DNA from 2 places in the Klebsiella sp. PK18 genome. Region 2 is predicted to be linked to the other one. Evidence: predicted binding sites of a transcription regulator. Region 2 holds the regulator's gene; the other holds the start of a gene.
The links. Region 2 encodes LexA, which represses DNA repair genes until DNA is damaged. Its sites were predicted from a motif close to TNCTGTATGTACATACAGNA; they were not measured.
Positions count from the first base shown of each region.

Region 1: sbmC (DNA gyrase inhibitor SbmC) is a predicted target of LexA. The motif match lies at 5,630-5,649, and genes of this name have one in related genera.

Region 1 is NZ_CM173493.1:1,777,504-1,792,074, forward strand. It holds gene AC3EMD_RS08585 (ArsR/SmtB family transcription factor) at 1-150, opposite strand, end outside; gene fusA (elongation factor G) at 391-2,493, shown strand; gene AC3EMD_RS08595 (hypothetical protein) at 2,599-2,727, opposite strand; gene sbcB (exodeoxyribonuclease I) at 2,728-4,152, opposite strand; gene dacD (serine-type D-Ala-D-Ala carboxypeptidase DacD) at 4,333-5,496, shown strand; gene sbmC (DNA gyrase inhibitor SbmC) at 5,672-6,145, shown strand; gene AC3EMD_RS08615 (FUSC family protein) at 6,244-7,302, shown strand; gene AC3EMD_RS08620 (DUF496 family protein) at 7,470-7,793, shown strand; gene cobS (adenosylcobinamide-GDP ribazoletransferase) at 8,106-8,846, shown strand; gene cobT (nicotinate-nucleotide--dimethylbenzimidazole phosphoribosyltransferase) at 8,874-9,941, shown strand; gene AC3EMD_RS08635 (adenosylhomocysteinase) at 9,987-11,096, opposite strand; gene AC3EMD_RS08640 (HPP family protein) at 11,297-12,028, shown strand; gene AC3EMD_RS08645 (tautomerase family protein) at 12,050-12,439, opposite strand; gene AC3EMD_RS08650 (LysR family transcriptional regulator) at 12,555-13,511, shown strand; gene AC3EMD_RS08655 (lipoyl protein ligase domain-containing protein) at 13,471-14,211, opposite strand; gene shiA (shikimate transporter) at 14,258-14,571, opposite strand, start outside.
Region 2 is NZ_CM173493.1:5,267,541-5,282,111, reverse strand. It holds gene plsB (glycerol-3-phosphate 1-O-acyltransferase PlsB) at 1-1,811, opposite strand, end outside; gene AC3EMD_RS25860 (diacylglycerol kinase) at 1,940-2,308, shown strand; gene lexA (transcriptional repressor LexA) at 2,431-3,039, shown strand; gene dinF (MATE family efflux transporter DinF) at 3,109-4,425, shown strand; gene AC3EMD_RS25845 (CsbD family protein) at 4,661-4,870, shown strand; gene zur (zinc uptake transcriptional repressor Zur) at 4,966-5,481, opposite strand; gene AC3EMD_RS25835 (cupin domain-containing protein) at 5,731-6,219, shown strand; gene dusA (tRNA dihydrouridine(20/20a) synthase DusA) at 6,320-7,318, shown strand; gene pspG (envelope stress response protein PspG) at 7,458-7,700, shown strand; gene AC3EMD_RS25820 (quinone oxidoreductase) at 7,882-8,865, opposite strand; gene dnaB (replicative DNA helicase) at 9,035-10,450, shown strand; gene alr (alanine racemase) at 10,482-11,561, shown strand; gene tyrB (aromatic amino acid transaminase) at 11,738-12,931, shown strand; gene aphA (acid phosphatase AphA) at 13,125-13,838, shown strand; gene AC3EMD_RS25795 (secondary thiamine-phosphate synthase enzyme YjbQ) at 13,969-14,385, shown strand; gene AC3EMD_RS25790 (MmcQ/YjbR family DNA-binding protein) at 14,389-14,571, shown strand, end outside.

The DNA.
Region 1 (14,571 bases), 2.1 Mb from region 2:
CTTGGCCACCTCTTCCTGGCGCAGAGCGTTGCAGCTCAGCTCGCTGCCGTCGGCCAGCGTGCGGATGATCTCCAGTCGCAGTGGGTTACCGAGCGCGGAAAGGACATTTTCCAGGCGAATTTGTTCTCGTTCGGGGTGATTGGCGATCATAATAATCCTGTGTCGGCAGTGGCGCGGCGCATGGCAGCCGCAGCCCATATCGGCGGCTGGCGGCTACTATACCCAAACTCCGGTTCTGATGCCACGCGCGCCGCCGCAACCTGACCAATCGTAATAATAGCAAAAATAGTTCGAATATACTCGTACAGTTGTACTATGATAGGCGGCAGTTAAATGAACTGCGGATCATTCCGACCGCAGACTGACAGTCAAAACGACTAAGGACGCATCATGCCCCGACCCATCCCCCTCGAACGTTATCGCAACATCGGTATCTCCGCGCATATCGATGCCGGTAAAACCACCACTACCGAGCGCATCCTGTTTTACACCGGGATGAGCCATAAGCTGGGTGAAGTACACGATGGCGCGGCAACCACCGACTGGATGGCCCAGGAGCAAGAGCGCGGGATCACCATTACCTCGGCGGCGGTAAGCTGCTTCTGGCCGGGTATGGACCGCAGCTTCGAGCCGCACCGGATCAATATCATCGACACCCCGGGGCACGTGGATTTCACCATTGAGGTGGAACGTTCCATGCGCGTGCTCGACGGCGCGGTGATGGTGTATGACTCCGTCGGTGGGGTGCAGCCCCAGTCGGAGACCGTCTGGCGCCAGGCGAATAAATACCACGTTCCGCGGCTGGCCTTCGTCAACAAGATGGACCGCCCCGGCGCGGACTTCTTCCGCGTGGTGCAGATGATGATCGACCGTCTGAAGGCTAACCCGGTGCCGATTGTGATCCCCATTGGCGCCGAAGAGCATTTCACCGGCGTTGTCGATCTGGTGAAAATGCGCGCCATCCTGTGGGATGACGCCACCCAGGGCATGACCTTCAGCTATGGGCCTGTCCCTGACGATCTGCTGGCGACGGCACAGCAGTGGCGGGAGAAAATGGTCTCGGCGGCGGCGGAAGCCAGCGATGAGCTGATGGATAAATACCTGGAAACCGGTGAGCTGGACGAGGCGGAGATCGTTGCTGGTCTGCGCCAGCGCACGGTGAAGGGGGAAATCCAGGCGGTGCTCTGCGGGAGCGCCTTTAAAAACAAAGGCGTGCAGCGCATGCTCGATGCGGTGGTGGAGCTGATGCCGTCGCCGCTGGATATTCCGGCGATACAAGGCGTTGATGAGAAAGGCCAGCCGGCGGAACGCCATCCGAGCGACGATGAGCCGCTGTCGGCGCTGGCGTTTAAACTGATGACCGACCCCTACGTCGGCCAGCTGACCTTTATCCGCGTCTACTCCGGGACGCTGAAGAAAGGCGATGCGGTGTGGAACCCGGTGAAGGGCAAGAAAGAGCGCATCGGGCGTATCGTGCTGATGCAGGCCAACGACCGCCACGAAGTTGACGAACTGCACGCCGGGGATATCGCGGCCTGCGTCGGTCTGAAGGATGTGACCACCGGTGATACGCTGTGCGATCCGGATGCGATCATTACCCTCGAACGGATGGAGTTTCCGGAGCCAGTGATTTCGCTGGCCATCGAGCCGAAGACCAAAGCGGATCAGGAGAAAATGGGCATCGCGCTGCAGCGGCTGGCGGCGGAAGATCCGTCGTTCCGTCTACATACCGATGAAGAGTCCGGCCAGACGATTATCTCCGGCATGGGCGAGCTGCATCTGGAGATCATTGTCGACCGGATGAAGCGCGAGTTTGGCGTCGAGGCCAACATTGGTCGTCCGCAGGTCACCTACCGCGAAACCCTGCGCAAGAAAGTGACGGACGTGGAAGGCAAATTTGTGCGCCAGTCCGGCGGCAAAGGGCAGTACGGGCACGTCGTGCTGACCCTGGAGCCGCTGGAGCCGGGCAGCGGTTTCGTCTTCGAGGACGCCACCAAAGGCGGCGTGGTGCCACGCGAGTACATCCCTTCCGTGGAGAAAGGGCTGCGCGAAGCGATGGGCACCGGCGTGCTGGCGGGTTATCCGGTGGTTGACGTGAAAGCGACCCTGACCTTCGGGTCGTACCACGACGTGGACTCCTCGGAGATGGCGTTCCGCATGGCGGCGATCTTTGGCTTCCGGGAAGGCGCGCGCAAAGCGGATCCGGTGATCCTTGAGCCGGTGATGCACGTCGAGGTGGAGACGCCGGAAGAGTACGCCGGGAATATTATGGGCGATCTCTCTTCCCGTCGCGGGATGGTGCAGGGGATGGAAGAGCGCTTCGGCAGCCAGATCATCCGCGCCGACGTGCCGCTGGCGGAGATGTTTGGTTATTCCACCACGCTGCGCTCGATGTCTCAGGGACGGGCAACCTACAGCATGGAGTTCCACCATTACGCGGAAGCGCCGCGTAATGTGGCGGATGAAATCATCGCCAGCCGCGCGAAAAGCTAAGCAACGTTCCCGGGTGCGACACGAGGCGTCTTACCCGGGCTACGAGTCCAGCCATCGTTTGTAGCCCGGGTAAGGCGTTAGCCGCAACCCGGGAATGTCAGCCAATCAGACAATATCCTGTGCGTATTGCCACAGCGCCTTCAGCTGCGCCAGCTTCTCTTTATCATCCGCATACTGCTGATACAGTTTGTAGCCCGGGTAAGGCGTTAGCCGCAACCCGGGAATGTCAGCCAATCAGACAATATCCTGTGCGTACTGCCACAGCGCCTTCAGCTGCGCCAGCTTCTCTTTATCATCCGCATACTGTTGATACAGCATCTGCAGCTCATCGGCATAGGCCTGCAAAAACTCTGGCGTAAACACCTGACGACGGTGCTCTAACCAGCGCTGCTGCTCATGTTCATCGAGCGTGCCGGGGAAGTTGCGCGCCCGATAGTTAAACAGCAGGCGTTCGATACGCTTATCGGCGAAGGTAATATCCAGCGCCGGCAGATTGCGCGGTTCGGTTTCCAGCACGATTTTCATCGCCGCGCGGTCGGCATCGCTAAAGAACCCATTGTAAAGCTGGGCGTCGACGTTTTCGGACGGCACGAACGGCTCGGCTTCGGCATAGACCGCCACCACTTTCTCCCGCACCTGCGGATTCGCCCGCAGCAGCTGGGCATTCTCCAGACAGCGCTGAATGGAGATCCCCAGCCGGTCGGCATCCTGCGGGCGCAGGGTATTGGCCTGAGCCAGCACCGGACATTTATTGAGATGCACCAGCTTGATCGGCGCCGCCGGCAGATCGCCAAGCTCGGCGCGCGGGGTGTAAAGCCGCTCGCGCAAGGCATCGGCATCGAGCTCCAGCAGCGGCGCCATATCGCCCGCCAGATCGACCATAATCACCGCATTGCGGTTTTCCGGATGCCAGGCCAGGGGCGCCACCAGGCTGGTGTTGCCGCGCGCGGCGCCAAACATGCCGGAGACATGCACCAGCGGTTTCATCTGCGGCACGTCGATGAGCGTCGCCAGCTTGCGCTTATTGCGGTGGCTGTAGAGATAATCAAACAGCCGCGGCTGCCGGGTTTTCACCAGTTTCGCCATGGCGATGGTGGCGTACACATCGGCCATCGCGTCATGGGCGTTCTGGTGCTCAATACCGTTGGCGACGGTCAGATGTTCAAGCCGGAAGCTGGGCAAACCCTCGTCATTCTCCGGCCAGGTGATCCCTTCCGGACGCAGGGCATAGCAGGCGCGCATCACGTCGAGCAGATCCCAGCGCGAGTTATCGTGCTGCCAGCTCCAGGCATAAGGGTCATAGAAGTTGCGATAGAAGATATTCCGCGTCACTTCGTCATCAAAGCGCACGTTGTTATAGCCGACGATGCAGGTTTGCGGCACCGTGAACAGATCGTGGATGCGGCGGGCAAACGCGGCCTCATTATCCCCTTTGGCCAGCGCTTCCTGCGGGGTGATCCCGGTGATCATCACCGCCTGCGGCTGCGGCAGATAATCGTCAGCGGGCTTGCAGTAAAACACCTCGGGCTCGCCGATCACGTTCAGCTCCGCGTCGGTGCGGATGGCGGCGAACTGCGCCGGCCGGTCGAGGGAAGGGCTGGTGCCGAAGGTTTCATAATCGTGGAATAAAAATCCGGGCTGGTTGACGCTATCTTGCATAGTCTGTTCATTATCCGTGGTGGCGTGCGACCGGTATGGTAAACGATTTGCCCGGTCATCAGAAGGGTAACGGCAAGCAACTTCCTCTGCTGTGTCATATTTTCTTGCAATTAAACCCTGATATGAAACGCGAAGTTCCGTAAAAAGGACGGCGGATCTGTAAATCTAGAGGATATGCCGTTGAAAGGCCGTTTGTTTATTGCTGTATCTTTGCTCGCTTCGAGCGTTTCCTGCGCATTTGCCGTCGACTTCCCTGCTACGGTCGCGCCACCGGCTATTCAGGCTGGCTCCTGGGTGCTGATGGATTACACCACCGGTCAGGTCCTGACCGCGGGTAACGAACATCAGCAGCGCAATCCTGCCAGTCTGACCAAACTGATGACCGGCTACGTGGTCGACCGCGCCATCGACAGCCATCGTATCACCTTTGACGACATCGTCACCGTGGGTAAAGACGCCTGGGCGAAGGGCAACCCGGTGTTCGACGGGTCATCCCTGATGTTCTTAAAACCAGGGGATCGGGTCAGCGTCCGCGACCTCAGCCGTGGGCTGATTGTCGACTCCGGTAACGACGCCTGCGTCGCGCTGGCCGACTATGTCGCCGGCGGCCAGCCGCAGTTTGTCGCCCTGATGAATCAGTATGTCGAAAAATTGCACCTGCGGGATACCCATTTCGAAACCGTCCACGGCCTCGACGCCCCGGGCCAGCACAGTTCTGCCTATGACCTCGCGGTGCTGTCGCGGGCGATTATTCATGGCGAACCTGACGTCTACCACATGTACAGCCAGAAAAGCCTGACGTGGAACGGGATCACCCAGCAAAACCGTAACGGTCTGCTGTGGGATAAAACCATGAACGTCGATGGCCTGAAAACGGGCCACACCTCGGGCGCCGGGTTCAACCTGATCGCCTCGGCGGTGGATGGCCAGCGCCGGCTGATCGCCGTGGTGATGGGGGCGGACAGTCCGAAAGGCCGCGAGCAGCAGGCCGCTAAACTGCTGCACTGGGGGCAGCAGAACTTTGACACCGTGCAGGTGCTGCAGAAAGGCCAGAAGGTCGGCACCGAACGCATCTGGTACGGCGATAAAGAGCAGATTAAGCTCGGCACCGATCAGGATTTCTGGTTAGCGCTGCCGAAGGCGGAAGTGTCGCGGATTAAAGCGAAATATGTGCTGGATAAGAAGGATCTGGAGGCGCCGATCGCCGCCAACCAGCGGGTCGGCGAGATTTCGCTGTATGACGGCGACAAGGTGGTGGGGCACTATCCGCTGGTCACCCTCGAAAGCATCAATAAAGGCGGGGTGTTCTCGCGAATGAGCGATTACCTGCACCACGAGCTGTAACCATGATAACCGCCTCTTTGCAGGCGGTTTTTTTCGTCTGTCGCTCCTGCTGGCGGGGCGCCTGTTTTTTCAGCAGTGTGATGGCGACTCTGTGAATTCGCGCACATACTGAGGGGGGATCTCCTGTTAAATTAACTGTATATTCATACAGTCATTTATCTCCAAAGGAGGCAAGATGAACTACAGCATCACCACCCTCGGCAAGAAAACCATTGCCGGTTTCCATCTGGTCGGGCCCTGGGATCAAACGGTCAAGCAGGGGTTTGAGCAACTGATGATGTGGGTTGAGAACCATCAGGTGCCCGCCCGTGAATGGCTTGCCGTCTACTACGATAACCCGGAGGAAGTGCCGGCGGAAAAACTGCGCTGCGCCACCGTGGTCGCCGTTGACGAGGATTACGTCATTCCCGCCAACAGCGAAGGGGTGATACTGGCGGCGATTGCCGGCGGGGATTACGCCTGCGCCCGCGCGCGGGTGGTGGATTACGATTTTGCCACCCCGTGGATGCAGTTTTTCGACAGCCTGCTGCAGAGCACAACGTATCGCGTGGCCCCCAGGCCCTGTTTTGAGATCTATCTCAACGACGGCAACCACGACGGCTACTGGGATATCGACATGTATGTCCCCGTTGAGCGCGTCGCGTCGTAGCGGTTTACCCCTGTTCCGGACAAGGATTTTTACATTCCCGGCACGCTCCGGGCGAAAAAGCAGTTACAATTGGCCTTTTCGTTTTGCCGGAGAGGGTTGTGCGCGCTGATAAATCACTCAAGCCATTTGAGATCCGCTTGTATCGCCATTATCGGGTGGTGCATGGCGTGCGGATTGCGCTGGCCTTTGTGCTCACTTTTTTGCTGGTGCGGCTGCTGAACGTGCCTGAGGGGACCTGGCCTCTCATCACCCTGGTGGTGGTGATGGGGCCGATCTCCTTCTGGGGCAACGTCGTGCCGCGGGCGTTTCAGCGCATCGGCGGCACGATCCTCGGCTCGGCGCTGGGGCTGGTGGCGCTGAAGCTTGAGCTCATCTCCCTGCCGCTGATGGTCCTCTGGTGCGCGGCGGCAATGTTCCTCTGCGGCTGGCTGGCGCTGGGCAAGAAACCCTATCAGGCACTGCTGATCGGCATTACCCTGTCGGTGGTGGTCGGGGCGCCGCCCGGCGATATGCATACCGCGCTGTGGCGAAGCGGCGACGTGATCTTCGGCTCGCTGCTGGCGATGCTGTTTACCGGTATCTGGCCGCAGCGGGCGTTCATCCACTGGCGCATCCAGATGGCCAGCTATGTCGCCAACTTTAACCGCCTCTACCAGGCCGGCTTCTCGCCAAATCTGGTGGATCGGCCGCGGCTGGAAAAGCATCTCCAGCAGGCGCTGAACGACGTCGTCAAAATGCGCGGGCTGATCACCCCCGCCAGCAAAGAGACGCACATCCAGAAGGCGATCTTCGAGGCTATCCAGACCGTCAGCCGCAACCTCGTCTGCATGCTGGAGCTGCAGATCAACGCCTGGTGGGCCACCCGTCCGGGTCATTTTGTGATGCTCAATGCGCACACCCTGCGGGAGACGCAGCAGATGACCCAGCAGACGCTGTTGGCCATCGCCCACGCCTTGTATGAAGGGAACCCTCAGCCTGTGCGCGCCAACAATGAAAAGCTGAATGAGATCGTTCTCGAACTGCGCCAGCTGATGAAAGAGCAGGGTGACGACAGCCTGGCGGAAACCCCAATTCATGGCTATGTTTGGCTCTCGATTGAACTGGCGCGCCAGCTGGAGCTGCTGTCGCATCTGATCTGCCGCGCGTTGCGCAAATAAGCACCAGATGCACCGGGTAACTGCATGGGTTGTTTCGATTCAGCAGCGTTTAGGGTTATGATAAACGCAAAGGAAAAAACATTGTCATCAGCGACTGCTAGCAGTTATGTTAGCCCTATAACGCAGTCGCTTTACGAATCCGAATCTCAATTATTAGGGGTGTAAAAATGGAAACAACTAAGCCTTCTTTCCAGGACGTACTGGAGTTTGTTCGTCTGTACCGTCGTAAGAACAAACTGCAGCGTGAAATTCAGGACGTTGAGAAAAAGATCCGTGATAACCAGAAGCGTGTTCTGCTGCTGGACAACCTCAGCGACTACATCAAACCGGGCATGAGCGTGGAAGCTATCCAGGGCATCATCGCCAGCATGAAGAGCGATTACGAAGATCGCGTTGATGATTACATCATCAAAAATGCCGAGCTGTCCAAAGAGCGCCGCGACATCTCCAAAAAACTGAAAGTGATGGGCGAAGCCAAAGTCGAAGGCTAATCCCTGCCGGTCCGGCGGCGATCGACGTCGCCGGGCTGTTCTGCTTTACCTCCCCATTCGTCTCTTTTTCTGCAAAACTTTGTCCCGGCAACTGACTCTCCTCACCGACTCTTTGCTATACTGCCCCGCGAAAACGTATTGATATCGGAAAGGTTTCTCTCATCCTGGCCGGGCATCTGACGCAGCGGCGTCAGAGCGATATCTCAACACCTCTCACCTCTCCGACGATCGATTCGCCAGAAGACAAACTCAGGTGCTGACCGGGCGTGACCGAACTCTTCCGCTGCTTTCGCCGACAGGAGTCAACCTCACGTGATTAAGTCATTCTTTGCTGCACTCTCGTTTATCAGCCGCCTGCCGGTCCCGGCGCGGTTATCTCAGGGCCTGGAGATCGAACAGTACCAGCGCAGTATCGTCACCTTTCCGCTGGTCGGTTTACTGCTCGGCGCCATCGCCGGCGCAGTGGCGCTCCTCCTGCAGCCGTGGTGCGGCGTCCCGCTGGCGGCGCTGTTCGGCGTGCTGGCGCTGGCGCTGCTCACCGGCGGATTTCACCTTGACGGGCTGGCTGATACCTGCGACGGCATCTTCTCCGCCCGCACCCGCGATCGGATGCTGGAGATCATGCGCGACAGCCGGCTGGGCACCCACGGCGGGCTGGCGCTGATCTTCGTGCTGGTGGCGAAAGTGCTGGTGGTCGGCGAGCTGCTGCTGCGCGATACCCACCCCATCGCCGCGCTGGCGGCGGCCTGCGCCGTCGGTCGCGGAATGGCGGTGCTGCTGATGTATCGTCATCGCTACGCGCGGGAAAAGGGGCTGGGCAATCTGTTTATTGGCAAAGTTAGCCTGCAGCAGACGCTGGTGACGATGGCGATGGGGGTAGCGCTGGCCACCGTCCTGCTGGGGCTGCAGGGCCTGCGCGCCGCGCTGATCACCCTGGTGCTGATCTGGGGTCTGGGATGGGCGCTGAAGCGAACCCTCGGCGGGCAGACCGGGGATACTCTCGGGGCGGCGATTGAGCTGGGTGAATTACTCTTTTTACTGGCGCTGCTGTAAGGCCTGGCGCCAACGATGAGGAACAGAATGGAAACACTTTCTGCGTTACTGGCTGCCATTCCGCAGCCCGATGTGGCGGGCATGGCGCGCGCTCAGCAGCATATTGATGGCCTGTTAAAGCCGCCCGGTAGCCTTGGCCGTCTGGAGACCCTGGCCGTGCAACTGGCTGGTCTGCCGGGGCTGCAGGGGCAGCTGGCGCTGGCGGAGAAGGCGATAGTGGTCATGTGCGCCGACCATGGCGTCTGGCATGAAGGCGTGACGCCTTCGCCGCAGGTGGTGACGGCCATTCATGCCGGCAATATGGTGCGGGGCAACACCGGCGTCTGCGTGCTGGCGGCGCAGGCCGGGGCCAGGGTGCAGGTGGTGGATGTCGGCATCGATGCCGACCCGCTGCCGGGCCTGATTAACCTCAAGGTGGCCCGCGGTAGCGGGAATATCGCCCGGACGGCGGCGATGAGTCGCCAGCAGGCGGAGACGGTGCTGCTGGCCAGCATGCATCTCACCCGCCAGCTCGCCGCCGACGGGGTGAAAGTTTTTGGCGTCGGCGAACTGGGAATGGCCAATACCACCCCGGCCGCAGCCGTGATCAGTGTCCTGACGGGCAGCGATCCTGACGCCGTGGTGGGCTGTGGGGCCAATCTGCCGCTGGCGCAGCGGGGCCATAAGGTGGCGGTGGTGCGCCAGGCGATAGCCCTTAACCAGCCGAACCCGGAAGAGGGGCTGGATGTCCTGGCGAAGGTGGGCGGTTACGATCTGGTGGGCATGACCGGGGTGATCCTCGGGGCGGCCTCCTGTGGCCTGCCGGTGGTGCTGGATGGCTTCCTCTCCTATGCCTCTGCCCTGGCGGCGTGTCGCATGGCCCCGACGGCGCATCCTTATCTTGTCCCTTCGCACTTGTCGGCGGAGAAAGGGGCGCAGATCGCCCTGGACGCGCTGGGTCTGCGGCCCTATCTCGATATGGACATGCGCCTGGGAGAGGGCAGCGGCGCCGCGCTGGCCATGCACCTGCTGGAGGCCGCCAGCGTGATGTACAACCAGATGGGAACGCTGGCGCAGAGCAACATTGTGCTGCCCAATACCGCGCCGTCGTCCTGATGGTAGAGCGCATCGTCTCCACGATGGGGGGACGATGCGCTGCGTTTACAGCGCCTGCTGCCAGATCGCCTGGGGCAGGAGGTAAACCTGCGCCGGGGCGCGCATGCCGTCGGTGACAATATGGCGGATGCCGCTGGCCATCACCGCCAGGGTGACGTCAAAAGCGTTCAGGCTGTCGCCGAAGCCCGCGGTCAGGTTGAGCATCGAACCATTGGCCAGCAGATAGATGGTTTTGTCGGCCATGCGGTAGGCGTTGATATACGGCATCACCTCTTCCTGAGGGTACTGGCGCAGGTACTCGCCGTCGATCTCTTCCGCCACGTGGCCGACGTTAAGGATAAAGACTCCCGCTTTCGCGCGCTCCAGCGCCTGGCGATTAACCACGTTTTTCCCGCCTGTCGCCGTGGCCACCACGTCCGCCGAGGCGATAGCCTCCTGCAGATCCACCACGTGCCAGCCGTCGTAGGCCGCCTGCAGACGACGGGCAGGATCGATCTCCGCCACCATCACCTGACCGCCAAAGGCTTTTGCCGCCGCCGCGACGCCCTGGCCGACCGGGCCGTAGCCGATCACCAGCACTTTTTTCTCATGCAGGGTGAGATGAGTGGTCTGGAAGAAGGTGTGCCAGGCGGTGAGACCGACCATATGGCGGTTGTGCAGCCCCTCTTTGACCGGCAGATCGTCCCAGTTAAAGATCGGATAGCCTGGCTGAATATCGCCCAGCCGATTGACGCCCGAGCCAGTGGCTTCCAGACCCGCCACGATGTTACCAAACTCGCCGCGCTGGTGGAGCAGGGTGGTGATATCGGCGCCCATCTCGCACAGGTGAGTGGGCTGCCAGGCAATCGCTTTTTCCCATGACTGTTGCCAGTCGGCGTCGCTCATATTGCGCCACGCGCAGGCATCGGCGCCGCGCTCCACCAGCCAGGCCACCACGTCGTCCTGCACGGTGGTGGGGTTACAGGTGGTTAAAAAGACCTGAGCGCCCTTGTCGAGGATCCCCTGCACCAGCGGGATCATTTTCATGTCGAGGTGCATACAGCAGGCCAGGCGCACGCCGCTGAGGTCGGGCAGGGCGGCGACCTGACGCAGGGTACGCGGCATATTCTGACTGGCCCATGCCACTTCTTTCACTAAAGAGATTTTATTATTCACTGGGTTATGACCTTCAGTTCGCAAAAGGGGTATCCCCCTGACAGAAAAGGGATTCTATCAGCCCACGCGAGAATTCACAGCCCTGTGCCCTCTGGACGATATTGCCCACGCTATCCCCCTGTGAAATACATGGTTGTTAATGTAAGGTTAAAAAAAGAAAATAAAATATAAGTAATTCCTATGACCTAAGCGATAAAGCGATGTTGAGTGTCATTTCTGCGGGGCTGTTTTCACGGCTGCGGATTTTCCTTGGGCGCCTGAAGCCGCACGCGCTACCGGTGGCCCGCCGGCATATCGTGCTGGGATCCATTGGCGCCGGCACCGGGCTGGCGGTGACCAGCATGTTCAGCCACTGGCTGCTCGGCGAAGTCAATTTGTGGTTTATTGCCCCCATGGGCGCGTCGGCGGTGCTGTTATTTGGCGTGCCGAGCAGCCCGCTGGCGCAGCCGTGGTCGATTGTCGGCGGTAATGTGCTGTCGGCGCTGATCGGCGTCACGGTGGGCATGCTGGTTCCCGACCCGGCGCTGGCCTGCGGGCTGGCGGCCGCGCTGGCGATCGCCGGGATGTATTTTCTGCGCTGTCTGCATCCCCCCGGCGGCGCGGTGGCCCTGACGGCGATCCTCGGCGGCGCCGGGGTGCACAGCGAAGGCTATCACTTTGTACTGACGCCGGTGCTGCTCAACTCGCTGATGCTGGCGCTGCTGGCCATCGTGTTTAATAACCTGGTTGGCCGCCGCTATCCGCATCCGCTGGCGGCGGAGGAGGTCAAGCCCCGGGCGGTGCCACTGGGCATCTCGGTCACCCGGGAGGATATTCACGCCGCGCTGCTGGAAGGCCAGTTCCTCGACATTGATGAAGACGATGTCCAGGAACTGCTGGAGAATATCGAGCAGCAGGCGCGCCAGCGTATCGCGATGGCTGCCCGCCGCTAAGGGCGCGCTTCGGGCTGCGGGTTACAGATCGCCGGTAAGATACTGCGCGACCCCGCGGCCAAAGCTCCAGTCACCTTTCTGATTACTGATAATCGACACCATCACATCATCGCCGCTCAGGCCGCAGTGCTCCGCCAGCTCCCCCTGCAACAGGGCGAAGAAGCGTTGCTTCTGCGCCTCGCTGCGCGGGCTGGTATAGACCCGCACCACCACCAGATCCCGCGAGCGGGTCAGTCCGAGGCCGGTATCGTCAATCACCATATGGTGGGCTTTGTTTTCGTGAACAATCTGGTAGCGGTCGCGTTCCGGTACCTCGAAGGCACGCAGCACGGCGCGATGGGCGGCATCCAGCAGGGTTCTGATCTCCTGTTCCGTACGGCCTTCAATCAGGTCAAATGTCAGTAATGGCATGCAGGTGTTCCTTATCGTTAGGGAATAATGACGGGCTGAACAGGATGCTAGCCGATGCCGTCGCGGGCAAAAACCGCTATAGTTGAATACATTGTTTTTACTGGTGAACAATCACATGAGCGAGAGTCGTCCGGAGAGTTACTGGGCCCATCTGTACTGGCTGACGGTGCTGGAAGAGCAAAAAAGCTATACCCGGGCCGCGGAAAAGCTGGGGATCAGCAAGTCGGCTATCAGCCAGAAAATCAGCGAGCTGGAGCGGGTGACTGGCAAAACCCTGGTCCATCGCACTACCCGCAGCGTGAGCCTCAGCGAAGACGGACTGCGGCTGGTGGCGGAGCTCAACGAGCCGTTTGGTCAGTTGCGGGATATTTTCACCGGCGCCTGCGATGAGGGCGGGCCGCTGCGGGGAACGCTGCGCCTGACCGCGCCGGTGGCCTTTTCCCGCCAGCAGCTGGTCCCGGCGATCGCGCCGTTTTTGCATCAGCATCCCCAGCTGCATTTGCAGCTGGAGGTGACCGACCGGCTGGTCTCTCTGGCCAGCGAAGGGTTCGATCTTGCCATCCGCCACTGTCGGCGCGAGGCGCTCCCGGACACCCACGTCGCCTGGCCGCTGTGTCACACCGCGACGCTGATCGTCGCGTCCGCCGACTATATTCGCCGCCATGGCCGCCCGGAGACCCCCGACGATCTGCGCCACCACCAGTGCCTGACCTATCCCCGTGGGCCACAGCGCCCGCAGTGGACGTTCGCCTCCCGCCAGGCGCCCGATGAACGGGTGACCATCAATGTGCAGGGGCCCTTCGCCACGAATAACAGCGAGTCGCTACGCGATGCCGTGCTGGCGGGGCTTGGGGTGGCGCTGCTGCCGGATTTCAGCGCCCGGGAGGCCATCGGTCGCGGGCTGGTGCAGGAGCTGCTCCCGGCGTGGCAGCCGGTGGAGGTGTTTGCCGATAAGCTGTACGTCATCCGGCCCTATACCCCGCGCGTGTCGCGCGCGGTGGAAACCTTCAGCCGCTACCTGAAAGCGACCTTCAGCGAGCCGCGTCAAGTTCCTGCGCCAGCGCCTCGCTAAAGCGGGGAAGCAGATGGCGTTCGCCGGGAAGCCGCTGCGCGAGGGTGACGGTTTTGTCGGCGCAATAGACCCGCTCGCTGCCGAGCTGCGCTTCAAAGGCGTTCGCCGCCTGATGCGCCGCGGTAAGATCGGCGTCAATAAGGATCACCGCATGGGCCAGCACCACGTGGCCGCGGCCTGCCGTCAGCGGCCGCCAGTACTGGGCGGTACCGACAATCTTGCGCGCCGCCTCGCCCTCCCCGCAGGCGAGGTTATACCGGCCATCGCAAAAGGAACCGTTTACCGCCCGGGCGTGGCTGGCAACGCCGAAGCGCGCGAGGGTACGCTGCAGCACCGCGCACAGCGAGTGATAGATGGGTTCGGCGGCCTCGCCGAGCGACTGCTGCACCGGCCAGGCGAGGCTAAGGTTGATAATTCCCGGCCCCTGAGGCACCAGACCGCCCCCGGAGCGGCGGAGCCATACCGGCCAGCCGCGCGCGGCAAAATGCGCGCTGACCGCCGGCAGATCCGCAAACTGACGATAGCTCCCCGGCACCACAAATCCCTGCGGCGCCTGCCAGAGCTGGGCGACGGCTTCCCCGGCGCAGGCTTTGGCAAACAGCGGCTGTTCCGCCTGGGTGGGGTCCTCGCAAAACTGCAGCGCCAGCGAGGAGGGGGTAAAACGGCGAGGCCAGCAGTCGGCCAGCGATAACAGAGACATGCATTCTCCTTACCGGAGGGCGCGGGTCACGCCCTCCGCTGGTGGGTCAGTGGACGGTCTGTTTTTTCATCAGCAGGGCGGTGAGCGCCGACAGCAGGCATCCCGCGGTCAGATAGAGGGCCACGCTGTGCCATGAACCGCCGGAGAAGGTGACCAGCGCCGCGGCGATAAACGGCGTAAAACCGCCGCCGACCACGCTCGCCACCTGGTAGCCGACGCCGGCGCCGCTGTAGCGATAGCTGGCGCCGAACAGCTCGGTAAACATCGGCTGCTGGACGCAGACCACCATATCATGGGCGATATTGGCCAGCATCAGGGCGAAGAACAGGATCCAGAAAACAGACTGACTCTCCAGCGCCA
Region 2 (14,571 bases):
ACCGCCTGCTCGCGCGGCAGGATGATGATATCGCCGATGGTGTCCTTCTCCACTTCGAACTTGTTCATCTGCAGCGCGTGGTCGATAAGCTCGCTGGCCGAAGCGGAAGGTGTCGTCGCATCTGGCGAATAGGGCACATTGCGCAGCAGCGCGAGGTAGCACTCCAGCTGTTGGGTGAGCTGCTCCCGGGTCAGTGAACGCTGACGCGAGGCCAGCAGCGCCGTGCAGCACAGGTTCATGGCGTTGGCCGCGCCGGCGTTGTTGATGCGCACCATCAGGTCAGCGGCGATGTTGTTCACCGTTGGCGTCAGCCAGGAAGGGCGGATGGCTTCGATCGGGTCGATGGCTTCCCGCCACTCCGGCACATGGTGGTTAAGGTAGGTCATCAGCGGCAGTGGTTCGCCGAAGTTGACATAGCCCTGGCCAAGGTTGCGCAGCTTGCTCAAGCCACGCACCATCTGCGGCAGGCTCTCTTTCTCTTTGGTGGCGCCGCGCAGCTCTTTAGCGTAGGTGCCTACTTCCATCACGTGTTCATAGCCGATGTAGATAGGCACCAGAGTGATCGGCCGGGTGCCGCCGCGCAGCATCGCCTGGATGGTCATCGACAGCGTACCGGTCTTCGGATCGAGCAGACGGCCGGTACGGGAGCGGCCGCCTTCGACGAAATACTCGACGGAATAGCCGCGGCTGAACAGCTCGCCAAGATATTCACGGAACACCGTGGAGTAGAGCTTGTTGCCCTTAAAGGTGCGGCGGATGAAGAACGCGCCCAGGCGGCGGAAGATCGGCCCGGCAGGCCAGAAGTTGAGGTTGATGCCCGCCGCGATATGCGGTGGCACCAGGCCCTGATGATACAGGACGTAGGAGAGCAGCAGATAGTCCATGTGGCTGCGGTGGCAGGGGACATAGACAATCTCATGGCCGTCGTGAGCCAGCTGGCGCACGCGCTCGGCGTTATGCACGTTGATCCCCTGGTACAGGCGGTTCCAGGTGAAGCCGAGAATGCGGTCGGTCAGGCGGATCATCTCATACGAGAAGTTCGCGGCAATCTCTTCCATCAGCGCGATAGCGTTCTGCTGAGCCTTCTCATGCGAAATTTTCTTGCTGCGCGCTTCGTCTTCCACCGCGCGGGCAATCGCTTTCGAGGCCAGCAGTTTATTAAACAGATCCTGGCGAGCCGGCAGACGCGGGCCGACGGCGGCCAGGCGCTGGCGGGCAAAGTGCATCCGGGCGACGCGAGCCAGCTTCTGGGCGATGATCTTATCGGTACCGTGCTCATCCGCCATGCGGCGCAGCGACACGGAAGGCGAGAAACGCACGAAACTGTCGCGGCCGAGCCAGGAGACGGCGAAAAATTTCTGGATACCGTTCAGCATCCGCAGCGGCGGATTGACTTCCCCTTTCTCACGACCCGGCGAGCGGCCGAACATCACCGAGACCGGCACCATTTGCACATCGAGGTCCGGATGGTTGCGGTGCAGATCGAGGTAGTCGTGGAACAGCTTGATGGACTCTTCTTTTGGCGTGTAATAGGTAAATACGCGCGGCCCACCGTGGATGAATACGTAACGCGGCAGCAGCGCGCCGTCGATCTCCAGCGGTTCAAGCGGATCGGGTAAATCATGCGCCAGGCATTGGGCGCGCAGCGTCAGCAGGTCCGCCTTGGAATTATAGGGCAGGACGTACATGACCGGACGCGAGGTATCGAGTCCTAATTCCTGGGCAGGCTCTGCCGGAATAGACTTGCTTTTTACCAGCACCCGTAATGGTAAATTCAGTAATTTATAGTAAATTCGTTGCCAGCCGGACATAAACGATGTGAAGCCTCTGGTTAATCATGCAAATGCGCGGCAAGAATAACAGAAAGTGGGCAAAATTTCCGTTACCACGCGGCAAACGCGTACACTCATCGACGTCATTTACGTAAAAAGGTTTTGTGATGGCCAATAATACCACCGGGTTAACCCGAATCATTAAGGCGGCAGGTTACTCCTGGAAAGGATTTCGCGCAGCGTGGATCAACGAGGCCGCGTTTCGTCAGGAAGGTATCGCCGCCATCGTGGCCGTCGCGATAGCCTGCTGGCTGGACGTCGACGCCATCACCCGCGTATTGCTGATTGGGTCGGTCCTGCTAGTGATGATAGTCGAAATTCTCAACAGCGCGATTGAGGCGGTCGTGGATCGTATAGGCTCGGAATATCATGAGCTTTCAGGGCGCGCCAAAGACATGGGATCGGCGGCGGTCCTGCTGGCGATTATCATCGCACTGATCACCTGGGGAACGCTGCTGTGGAGCCATTATCATTAACGTTCTTCGCTAAGCCTCGCAAAATATAAACAATCTGCCGATTTTTGTGTGCCATGTGGTTCCAAAATCACCGGTAGCTGTATATACTCACAGCATAACTGTATATACACCCAGGGGGCGGAATGAAAGCGTTAACGACCAGGCAGCAAGAGGTGTTTGATCTCATTCGGGATCATATCAGCCAGACGGGCATGCCGCCGACGCGTGCGGAAATTGCTCAGCGCTTGGGGTTCCGTTCCCCAAACGCGGCGGAAGAACACCTGAAAGCGCTGGCGCGTAAAGGCGCGATCGAGATCGTCTCCGGTGCTTCTCGCGGTATCCGCCTGCTGACGGAAGAAGAACATGGCCTGCCGCTGATCGGCCGCGTCGCCGCCGGCGAGCCGCTGCTGGCGCAGCAGCACATTGAGGGGCACTATCAGGTCGACCCGTCGATGTTTAAACCCAACGCGGATTTCCTGCTGCGCGTCAGCGGCATGTCGATGAAAGACATCGGTATCCTTGATGGCGATCTACTGGCGGTCCACAAAACCCAGGACGTGCGTAACGGCCAGGTGGTGGTAGCGCGCATTGACGACGAAGTGACGGTGAAGCGCCTGAAAAAGCAGGGTAACGTCGTCGAACTGTTGCCGGAAAACAGCGAATTTACCCCTATCGTTGTCGATCTGCGTCAGCAGAGTTTTACCATTGAGGGTCTGGCCGTTGGCGTGATCCGTAATGGAGAATGGATGTAACGCCTGCCCCTGCGCAGCGTCATCTGATGCATGACGCTGCGACGTTTGTCCTCAATCAGGTCTCCGAACATGCTGCTCAACGCTGCCGATAAAGCGCTGTGGCGCCTTGCGATCCCGATGATTTTCTCCAATATCACCGTCCCGCTGCTGGGGCTGGTGGATACCGCGGTGATCGGCCACCTTGACAGCCCGGTATACCTCGGCGGCGTCGCGGTTGGGGCGACGGCTACCAGTTTCCTCTTCATGCTGCTGCTGTTTTTGCGCATGAGCACCACCGGGCTCACCGCTCAGGCCTGGGGTGCCAAAGATCCGCTGCGACTGGCGCGGGCGCTGGTGCAGCCGCTGACTCTGGCGCTGGGCGCCGGGGTTCTCATCATCCTGTTTCGCCTGCCGCTGATTAACCTCGCTCTGCATATTGTCGGCGGCAGTGAGGCGGTGCTTGAGCAGGCGAGACGGTTTCTCGAAATCCGCTGGCTCAGCGCCCCCGCCTCGCTGGCCAATCTGGTGCTGCTCGGCTGGCTGCTGGGAGTCCAGTACGCCCGGGCGCCGGTGATTCTGCTGGTGGTCGGTAATCTGCTCAATATTGTGCTCGACCTGTGGCTGGTGATGGGCCTGCGGATGAACGTCCAGGGGGCGGCGCTGGCCACGGTCACCGCGGAGTACGCCACTCTCATTATTGGCCTGATGATGGCGAAGCGGGTGCTGACGCTGCGCGGCGTGTCGCTGGCAATGCTGAAAAACGCCTGGCGCGGGGATCTGCGCCGTCTGCTGGCGTTGAATCGGGACATCATGCTGCGTTCCCTGCTGCTACAGCTGTGCTTTGGCGCGCTGACCGTGTACGGCGCGCGTCTGGGCAGCGACATTGTGGCGGTCAATGCGGTACTGATGACCATGCTGACCTTTACCGCCTATGCGCTGGATGGCTTTGCCTATGCCGTGGAGGCCCACTCCGGCCAGGCCTACGGCGCGCGCGACGGCAGCCAGCTGCTGGAAGTCTGGCGGGCGGCCTGCCGGCAGTCTGGCATGGTGGCGCTGGCGTTTGCCCTGATTTATAGCCTGGCGGGGGAGTACATCATCGCGTTGTTAACCTCGCTGCCTTCTCTGCAGCAGCTGGCCGATCGCTATCTGATCTGGCAGGCCATCCTGCCGGTGGTGGGCGTCTGGTGCTATCTGCTGGACGGCATGTTTATCGGCGCCACACGCGGCGCGGAGATGCGGAACAGCATGGCGGTCGCCGCGGCGGGGTTTGCTGTAACGCTGCTTTCGGTCCCGCTGCTCGGTAACCACGGTCTGTGGCTGGCGCTGGCGGTGTTCCTCGCCCTGCGCGGCCTGTCTCTGGCGCTGATCTGGCGTCGCCACTGGCGACACGGCACCTGGTTTAGCTAGTCATTGCCGTTCATCACGGCCATCTATGAATTCCCGCGGTTGCGCGCCGCTTACCGGGGCAACTCAGTAGCCCGGCTCAGCGTAGCGCAAGCCGGGAAAATCGCCTCAGCCTTACCCATCGGTATGATGGTTAAAAATTCCGAATAACGAATCGGTACCAGCATTCTCATCTATAGTTAATACCATGTCCGGTACAAAACGGGCTGTAAACCCACCGAATGATGAGGACGTTATCATGAATAAAGACGAAATCGGCGGTAACTGGAAACAGTTGAAAGGTAAAGCCAAGGAACAGTGGGGCAAACTTACCGATGATGATATGACCGTGATCGAAGGTAAGCGCGATCAGCTGGTCGGTAAAATTCAGGAACGGTACGGCTATGCGAAGGATCAGGCTGAGAAAGAAGTCTCAGACTGGGAGCATAAAAACGACTACCGCTGGTAGCGTTCCGTGGCTCAAAGAATAAAGCATTTGTGTTAGTGCCTGTCTGAATGGCGTAAGGATGCGCCGTTAACCCTGTTTCCCGCTGCGGCTGACGCTCAGCGGGCTTTCTTTTTCAGCTGAATGGAATGGTCGTGCTGGCAGTGTCCCGGCGTGCTGCAGGCTTCGACTTCCACGCAGTCTGCACAAAGGCCGTGAGCTTCAATCACGTTGTGGCGCAGGGCAAAGCCCATTCTGGCCGCTAACGTATGCATGATATCTTCCACCCCTTCCGCCGCCTCTTCCTTCACCACGCCACAGCGGTCACAGATAAACATGGCTGAGCTATGGGTCGGCTGGTCAAAGAGATGGCACAGCACATAGCTGTTGGTCGATTCAACCTTATGAACAAAACCCTGCTCGAGTAAAAACTCCAGCGCGCGGTAAACCGTCGGCGGTTTAGCCTGCGGCTCTTTGTCACGCAGGAGATCCAGCAGATCGTAGGCGCTGATCGCCCCTTGTTGCAGGCTCATCAGGCGCAACACCTCCAGACGCTGTGGGGTCAGGCGTACGCCGCGCTGCGCGCATAGCTTTTCAGCATGCGCTAACATCTCTTGCGAAGGGGTCTTATCCATGAGCATCCTCGGGTTGTGTGAATTTGAATCTGTTACTTTATCACGTTCCTCAGAAAACACCGAGAGCCGGCAGGTGATACGGGTCATACTTCAGATTGTCGGTACCTGCGCCAGTTCCGGGTGCTGGCCGCTGACTTTCGTGCAGACTACGCCTTAGTCGATCGCTAAAACCGTCCTGCCCGATTTAATCGCAACACGCATGACCCTGGGTATGCTATATCTGAAGTGTCTCATTTTCGGGAGAAAACGATGAAACGACCTGATTGCATTCGCCACTGGCGCGAACTGGAAGGGCCCGACGATGCCACTTATCCCGACAGCCCGGAGCGTTTTTCGATTGGCGCGCCGCTGGGGCGCGGTTTACGTCTCAACCGGCTGGGGATCCACCACGAGCGACTGCCGCCCGGGCGGCGCACCTCGTACCCGCACGCGGAGAGCGATGAGGAAGAGTTCATCTACGTGCTGGAGGGCTATCCGGAAGTGTGGATAAACGGCTATCTCTGGAAGCTGGAGCCAGGGGACAGCGTGGGTTTTCCCGCGGGTACCGGTATCTGCCACACTTTTCTCAATAACACCGAGCAGGAGGTTCGTCTGCTGGTGGTGGGCGAGGCCAACAAGAAATACAACCGCATCTATTATCCGCTCAATCCAGGCTATGCCGCGACGCGCCAGGATCGCTGGGTTGACCATCCGCCGCAATTCTTCGGTCCACACGACGGCAAGCCGCGGAAAAAGTAATCGACCCGGGGAAGGGGCGAAGCGCGGCGCACTATGCGCCTGTGGTTTATCTTTGTGCTATAGTAGCGCCCCTTTTTACCCGGATGCTTATTTATTCGCCATGATGCCTGAATCAACGTCACCTGTTTTCCCTGCTCACCGCTTCTCCATCGCGCCGATGCTCGACTGGACTGACCGACACTGCCGCTACTTCCTGCGGCTGCTGTCGCGGCATACGCTGCTGTATACCGAAATGGTGACCACGGGGGCGATTATTCACGGCAAAGGTGACTATCTGGCCTATAGCGAAGAAGAGCACCCGGTTGCTCTGCAGCTCGGCGGCAGCGATCCGCAGGCCCTGGCGCAGTGCGCGAAGCTGGCTGAAGCGCGTGGCTACGATGAGATCAATCTCAACGTCGGCTGCCCCTCCGACCGCGTGCAGAACGGGATGTTTGGCGCCTGTCTGATGGGCAATGCGCCACTGGTGGCCGACTGCATCAAGGCGATGCGCGATGTGGTGTCGATTCCGGTCACGGTGAAAACCCGTATCGGGATTGACGATCAGGATAGCTATGAGTTTCTATGCGAATTCATTGAGACGGTCTCCGGCAAGGGCGAGTGTGAGATGTTTATTATTCACGCCCGCAAAGCCTGGCTCTCCGGCCTGAGCCCAAAAGAGAACCGCGAGATCCCGCCGCTGGATTACCCCCGCGTCTGGCAGCTGAAGCGCGACTTTCCCCACCTGACGATGGCGATTAACGGCGGGATCAAATCGCTGGACGAAGCCAGACTGCAGCTTGAGCATATGGATGGGGTGATGGTCGGGCGTGAGGCCTATCAGAACCCGGGTATTCTGGCCTCGGTCGACCGCGAAATTTTCGGCATCGCCGGCGCGGATGCCGATCCGGTGGCGGTGGTGCGAGCCATGTACCCGTATATTGAGCGCGAGCTCAGCAATGGCACCTATCTGGGCCATATTACCCGCCATATGCTGGGGCTGTTTCAGGGCATCCCCGGCGCTCGCCAGTGGCGTCGCTACCTGAGCGAGAACGCGCATAAAGCCGGCGCCGATATTGCGGTGCTGGAGCATGCGCTGAAGCTGGTGGCCGATAAACGTTAATTTCTGACGAAAACCTGGTGAAATTGACCACGCCTCGCGCACTGACGCGGGGCGTTTTCTTTTAAAGTCAAATGCTTATGTTTGGCATGCTTTTTGTAATACCTGCAGAGTGAAGTATTCATTCGTTGGGGAGAGAACCATGCTGGAACTGCTATTTGTCATTGGATTTTTTGTCATGCTGTTGGTGACCGGCGTATCGCTGCTGGGGATTATCGCGGCTATCGTGGTCGCTACCGCGCTGATGTTCGTCGGCGGGTTGTTTGCCTTGATGATCAAATTACTGCCGTGGCTGCTGCTGGCCGTGGTGGTGGTGTGGATTATTCGGGCGCTGAAATCCCCGAACGGAAACGCTTTTCGCGACAATAACCGTTGGCGTTACTAAGGTATTGAGGGGTCTGTCACAACCTGAACAATTTTGCAGACAACCGCGTAGGCATTACTGAGCAAATCTGTCACTATTAGCGCGTTAACGAATTCATCGCGCTGTACCCTACATACAGCCGAACTAAAAAAAAGTAAGGGCTTCCCAGGTGGAAGCCCTAAACTTTTGTCCCTTTGTCCGCTTACGGCAGCAGCAAACTCGACCCCTGAGTTACCCGGCTTTCCAGAACTTCATGCGCCCGACGGGCCTCGGTCAGCGGATAGGTCTGACTCTCGGGTACGTCCACTTTGATTACCCCACTGGCGATCAGTGAAAACAGTTCACTGCAGGCTTCCGCCAGCTCTTCCCGGTTGGTGATATAGCCCTGCAGCGATGGGCGGGTGACATACAGAGAACCTTTCTGATTCAGGATCCCCAGATTGACGCCGGTCACCGGGCCGGAGGAGTTGCCAAAGCTGACCATCAGGCCGCGTCGCTGCAGGCAGTCCAGAGAGGCTTCCCAGGTATCTTTTCCCACCGAGTCGTAGACCACGGCCACTTTCTTACCGTCGGTAAGTGCCTTGAGCCGCTCCACGATTTGCTCTTCGCGATAGTTAATCACCTGCCAGGCGCCAGCCTCTTTGGCACGCTGGGCTTTCTGCGCGCTGCCGACGGTGCCGATAAGTTTCGCGCCCAGCGCTTTCGCCCACTGACAGGCAATCAGCCCCACGCCGCCGGCGGCCGCGTGAAACAGGAACACTTCATTAGGCTTAATTTCATAGGTTTTGCGCAGCAGATACCAGACCGTCAATCCTTTCAGGAACGATGCCGCGGCCTGTTCGAAAGAGATGGCGTCCGGCAGGACCGCGGCTTTGTCGGCCAGCACATTGTGTACCGTGCTGTAGGCGCCGAGCGCCGACTGCGCGTACACCACCCGATCGCCTACCTTAATGTGCGTTACCCCATGGCCAACTTTACTGACGACGCCGGCTGCCTCGGTGCCCAGACCGCTCGGCAGCGATGGTGGCGGATAGAGGCCGCTACGAACATAGGTGTCGATATAGTTGATACCGATGGCTTTGTTTTCGACCTGAATTTCATGTTCCGCAGGATCGCGGGGCGTGAACTCAACCGCCTGAAGCACCTCCGGCCCGCCGTGTTTTGAAAATTCGATGCGTGTTGCCATGTTCGCTCCTGTGTTGTTCTGAGATTATCCAGTAAGCTTAACAGCCTGCGGCGGCAGCGACGGATTTTCTTATCCGCCTCAGGCCTGCCACGCTTAATGGGTTCTTTAGCGGCAATGGCTTTCTCGCTATACTGTCACGCTCTTTTCCGTATCGGTGAAATGTTAGGCTATGGCAGGAAATAAACCCTTCAACAAACCACAGACAGAAACCCGCGAACGCGATCCGCAGCTCGCCGGGCTGAAAGTCCCGCCGCACTCGATTGAAGCGGAGCAGTCGGTGTTGGGCGGTTTAATGCTGGATAACGAGCGCTGGGACGACGTCGCCGAACGCGTGGTGTCGGAAGATTTCTATACTCGTCCGCATCGTCATATCTTTACCGAGATGGCGCGTCTGCAGGAGTCAGGTAGCCCGATTGACCTGATCACCCTTGCGGAGTCGCTGGAGCGTCAGGGGCAGCTGGACAGCGTCGGCGGCTTCGCCTACCTGGCCGAACTGTCCAAAAACACGCCCAGCGCGGCGAACATCAGCGCCTATGCTGACATCGTGCGCGAACGCGCGGTGGTGCGCGAGATGATTTCGGTGGCCAACGAGATCGCCGAAGCCGGCTTCGACCCGCAGGGGCGAACCAGCGAAGATCTGCTCGATCTCGCCGAATCCCGGGTTTTCAAAATCGCCGAAAGCCGGGCCAATAAAGACGAAGGGCCGAAAAACATCGCCGATGTGCTTGATGCCACCGTCGCCCGTATCGAACAGCTGTTCCAGCAGCCGCATGACGGTGTCACCGGGGTGAATACCGGCTACGACGACCTCAACAAAAAGACCGCTGGCCTGCAGCCGTCGGATCTGATTATCGTCGCCGCCCGTCCGTCGATGGGTAAAACGACCTTCGCGATGAACCTCGTGGAAAACGCGGCAATGCTGCAGGATAAGCCGGTACTCATCTTCAGTCTTGAGATGCCCTCGGAACAGATCATGATGCGTTCTCTGGCCTCGCTGTCGCGCGTCGATCAGACCCGCATTCGTACCGGTCAACTGGACGATGAAGACTGGGCGCGGATCTCCGGCACCATGGGCATCCTGCTGGAAAAACGCAATATCTATATCGATGACTCCTCCGGCTTGACGCCGACGGAAGTGCGCTCCCGCGCGCGGCGTATCGCCCGTGAGCACGGCGGCATCGGACTTATCATGATCGACTACCTGCAGCTGATGCGCGTGCCGTCGCTCTCCGACAACCGTACCCTTGAGATCGCCGAAATCTCCCGCTCGCTGAAGGCGCTGGCGAAAGAGCTGCAGGTGCCGGTGGTGGCGCTGTCGCAGCTGAACCGCTCGCTGGAACAGCGCGCCGATAAACGCCCGGTCAACTCCGACCTGCGTGAGTCCGGATCCATTGAACAGGATGCCGACTTGATCATGTTCATTTACCGTGATGAGGTTTATCACGAGAACAGCGATCTTAAAGGCATCGCGGAAATTATCATTGGTAAACAACGTAACGGCCCGATCGGCACCGTGCGACTGACCTTTAACGGCCAGTGGTCGCGTTTCGATAATTATGCCGGCCCTCAGTATGACGATGAGTAAACCTCTGTCTGTCTTTTTTTAAGGAATTCAAATGCAAGCGGCAACTGTAGTTATCAACCGCCGCGCTCTGCGACACAACCTGCAACGTCTGCGTGACCTGGCGCCTGCCAGCAAACTGGTTGCGGTGGTGAAAGCGAACGCCTACGGACACGGCCTCCTTGAGACCGCGCGAACGCTGACCGACGCCGACGCCTTTGGCGTCGCCCGCCTGGAAGAGGCGCTGCGCCTGCGAGCAGGAGGCATCGCCCAGCCGATCCTCCTGCTGGAAGGCTTTTTTGCTGCGGAAGACCTGGCGGTGATCGCCGCCCAGCGCCTGCATACGGCGGTGCATAGCCCCGAACAGCTGGCGGCGCTGGAGCAAGCCGATCTCCCCGAGCCGGTAACCGTGTGGATGAAGCTGGATACCGGCATGCATCGCTTAGGGGTGCGCCCGGAGGAAGCCGAGGCGTTTTATCAGCGTCTGAGCCAGTGTAAAAACGTCCGCCAGCCGGTGAACGTGGTGAGCCATTTCGCCCGCGCCGATGAGCCGACCTGCGGCGCCACCGAACGCCAGCTGGATATCTTCACCACCTTTACCGAAGGCAAACCGGGGCTGCGCTCTATCGCCGCCTCGGGCGGCATTCTGCTGTGGCCGCAATCGCATTACGACTGGGTACGCCCCGGGATTATCCTGTATGGCGTGTCGCCGCTGGACGATCGCTCCACCGGGAAAGATTTTGGCTGCCAGCCGGTGATGACCCTGACGTCCAGCCTGATTGCGGTGCGCGAGCATAAAGCAGGGGAGCCCGTCGGCTACGGCGGCACCTGGATCAGCGAACGCGATACCCGTCTCGGCGTGGTGGCGATGGGCTATGGCGACGGTTATCCGCGCGCCGCGCCGTCGGGCACGCCGGTGCTGGTCAATGGCCGGGAAGTGCCGATTGTCGGCCGGGTAGCGATGGATATGATCTGCGTTGACCTCGGACCGCAGGCCCAGGATAAAGCCGGCGACGCGGTAGTGCTATGGGGAGAGGGGCTCCCGGTAGAGCGCATCGCCGAGATAACGAAAGTGAGTGCTTACGAACTTATTACGCGACTGACCTCCCGCGTCGCCATGAAATACCTCGACTAAGCACCAGCCGTACCGGATAACCCTGATGTTATCCGGTACGCCATCGGCACAGCCGCGAGCGAATAAGTGGTTTATGCCACCTCGCGGTCATTTTCCCCTCAACATCCTCTCGACCTGCCGTCATATCCGGTTTATTGTGTAAGAACCTGCCCTATGTAAACCTGGAGATACATCGCGTGTTTCAAAAAGTTGACGCCTACGCCGGCGACCCTATTCTTTCTCTGATGGAACGCTTCAAAGAAGATCCGCGAAGCGACAAAGTCAACCTGAGTATCGGGCTGTACTACAACGATGACGGCATTATCCCGCAGCTGCAGGCGGTGGCGGAAGCGGAAGCACGCCTGAACGCCGGGCCGCATGGCGCCTCGCTGTATCTGCCGATGGAAGGGTTGAGCGGCTACCGTCAGGCGATTGCGCCGCTGCTGTTCGGCGCAGAGCATACCGCGCTTAAGCAAAACCGCATTGCCTCCATTCAGACGGTCGGCGGTTCGGGCGCGCTGAAGGTCGGGGCCGACTTCCTCAAACGCTACTTTCCGGAGTCTCATGTCTGGGTCAGCGATCCGACCTGGGAAAACCACATCGCCATTTTTGAAGGGGCTGGCTTCGAAGTAAGTACTTACCCCTGGTTTGACAAAGCCACCAACGGCGTGCGCTTTGAGGACCTGCTGGCGACGCTGCAAACGCTGCCGGCGCGCGATATTGTGCTGCTGCACCCTTGCTGCCACAACCCGACCGGCGCCGACCTGACGCCAGCCCAGTGGGACCGCGTGGTTGAGGTATTACAAGCGCGTCAGCTGATCCCCTTCCTCGACATCGCCTACCAGGGCTTTGGCGGGGGGCTGGAAGAGGATGCTTACGCCATTCGCGCCATCGCCAGCGCCGGGATGCCGATGCTGGTCAGCAACTCGTTCTCCAAGATTTTCTCCCTGTACGGGGAGCGTGTCGGCGGCCTGTCAGTGGTCTGTGAAGACAGCGAAACTGCAGGCCGCGTGCTGGGTCAGCTGAAGGCCACCGTGCGCCGCAACTACTCCAGCCCGCCAAGCTTTGGCGCGCAGGTGGTGGCGACGGTGCTGAACGATGCAGCTCTGAAAGCCACCTGGCAGGCGGAAGTGGACGCCATGCGCGCGCACATTCTGACCATGCGCCAGGCGCTGGTCGACGCGCTGCAGCAGGTTGCTCCGGGCAGCAAGGTGGATTACCTGCTTAAGCAGCGCGGGATGTTCAGCTACACCGGCTTCAGCGCAGCACAGGTCGATCGTCTGCGCGACGAGTTTGGCGTCTACCTGATTGCCAGCGGTCGTATGTGCGTGGCAGGGTTAAACTCACGTAATGTTCAGCAGGTGGCGAAAGCCTTTGCTGCGGTGATGTAAGCCGCTCTCCAGTGGGTTGCCGCTGCCGGTCAACGGGCAGCGGCAACCTCCTCTCTGATTGTGATCATCCTCTTTTTCTATGACATCTACGCGAAAAAGGCTTTTCATCCACGCGATCGGCGGGTAAGGTCGGGGCGTTGCTAAGCATGCACATTATTAAAAATAATAATGATTGATAGATTTAGGGATAAATATGCGCAAACTTACTCTCGCCTTTGCGGCGGCTTCTCTTTTGTTCACGCTGAACAGCGCCGTTGTGGCGCGCGCCTCCACGCCACAGCCGCTGTGGGTGGGCACCAATGTGGCCCAGCTGGCCGAGCAGGCGCCGATCCACTGGGTTTCGGTGGCGCAAATCGAGAACAGCCTGCTGGGGCGGCCGCCGATGGCCGTCGGCTTTGATATCGATGACACCGTCCTCTTCTCCAGTCCGGGCTTCTGGCGCGGGCAAAAAACTTTCTCCCCCGGCAGTGAGGATTACCTGAAAAACCCGCAGTTCTGGGAAAAAATGAACAACGGCTGGGATGAATTCAGCATGCCGAAAGAGGTGGCGCGCCAGCTGATTGCGATGCATGTGAAGCGTGGGGACAGCATTTGGTTCGTCACCGGCCGCAGCCAGACCAAAACAGAAACCGTTTCTAAAACCCTGCAGGATGATTTTCTCATTCCGGCCGCCAATATGAATCCGGTGATTTTCGCCGGTGATAAGCCTGGCCAGAACACCAAGACCCAGTGGCTGCAGGCGAAGCAGATAAAGGTTTTCTTCGGCGATTCGGATAACGACATCACCGCTGCCCGTGAGGCCGGCGCCCGTGGGATCCGCGTGCTGCGGGCCGCCAACTCCTCCTATAAGCCGCTGCCGATGGCCGGGGCGCTGGGCGAAGAAGTGATCGTCAATTCCGAATACTGACGATCGCCTGAACGCGATAAACGGCAGCGGTAGCGCTGCCGTTTTTTTATGCAAAATCAGGGGTGGAAGGTTTTACCTTTTCACGTATTGCTGCACACTTAGAAGGATTCATTCGCAAAAGGAGTCGATGATGTGGTATCAGCAAACCCTGACGCTTGGGCCAAAATCCCGCGGTTTTCATCTGGTCACCGATGAGGTCCTCGGTCAGATTCGCGGGCTGTCCGGGGTGAAGGTTGGCCTGCTGCACCTCCTGCTCCAGCATACTTCCGCTTCCCTGACGCTCAACGAAAACTGCGATCCCACCGTCCGCTATGACATGGAGCAGTATTTTCTCAACGCCGTGCCGGACAATGCGCCGTACGAACATGATTATGAAGGTCCTGACGATATGCCTTCGCACATCAAATCATCGATGCTTGGCGTGTCGCTGATGCTGCCGGTCGAGGACGGGCGCGTCAGGCTGGGAACCTGGCAGGGCATCTGGCTGGGGGAGCATCGGATACACGGCGGTTCGCGGCACATCGTTGCGACGCTCATGGGGGAATAAAAGATGACAATTTCGGAGTTATTGCAGTACTGCATGGCGAAACCGGGAGCGGAGCAGAGCGTCCATAGCGACTGGAAAGCCACGCAGATCAAAGTCTCGGACGTGCTGTTTGCCATGGTGAAGGAAGTGGAGGACCAGCGGCCGGCGGTCGCGCTGAAAGCGAGCCCGGAACTGGCGGAGCTGCTG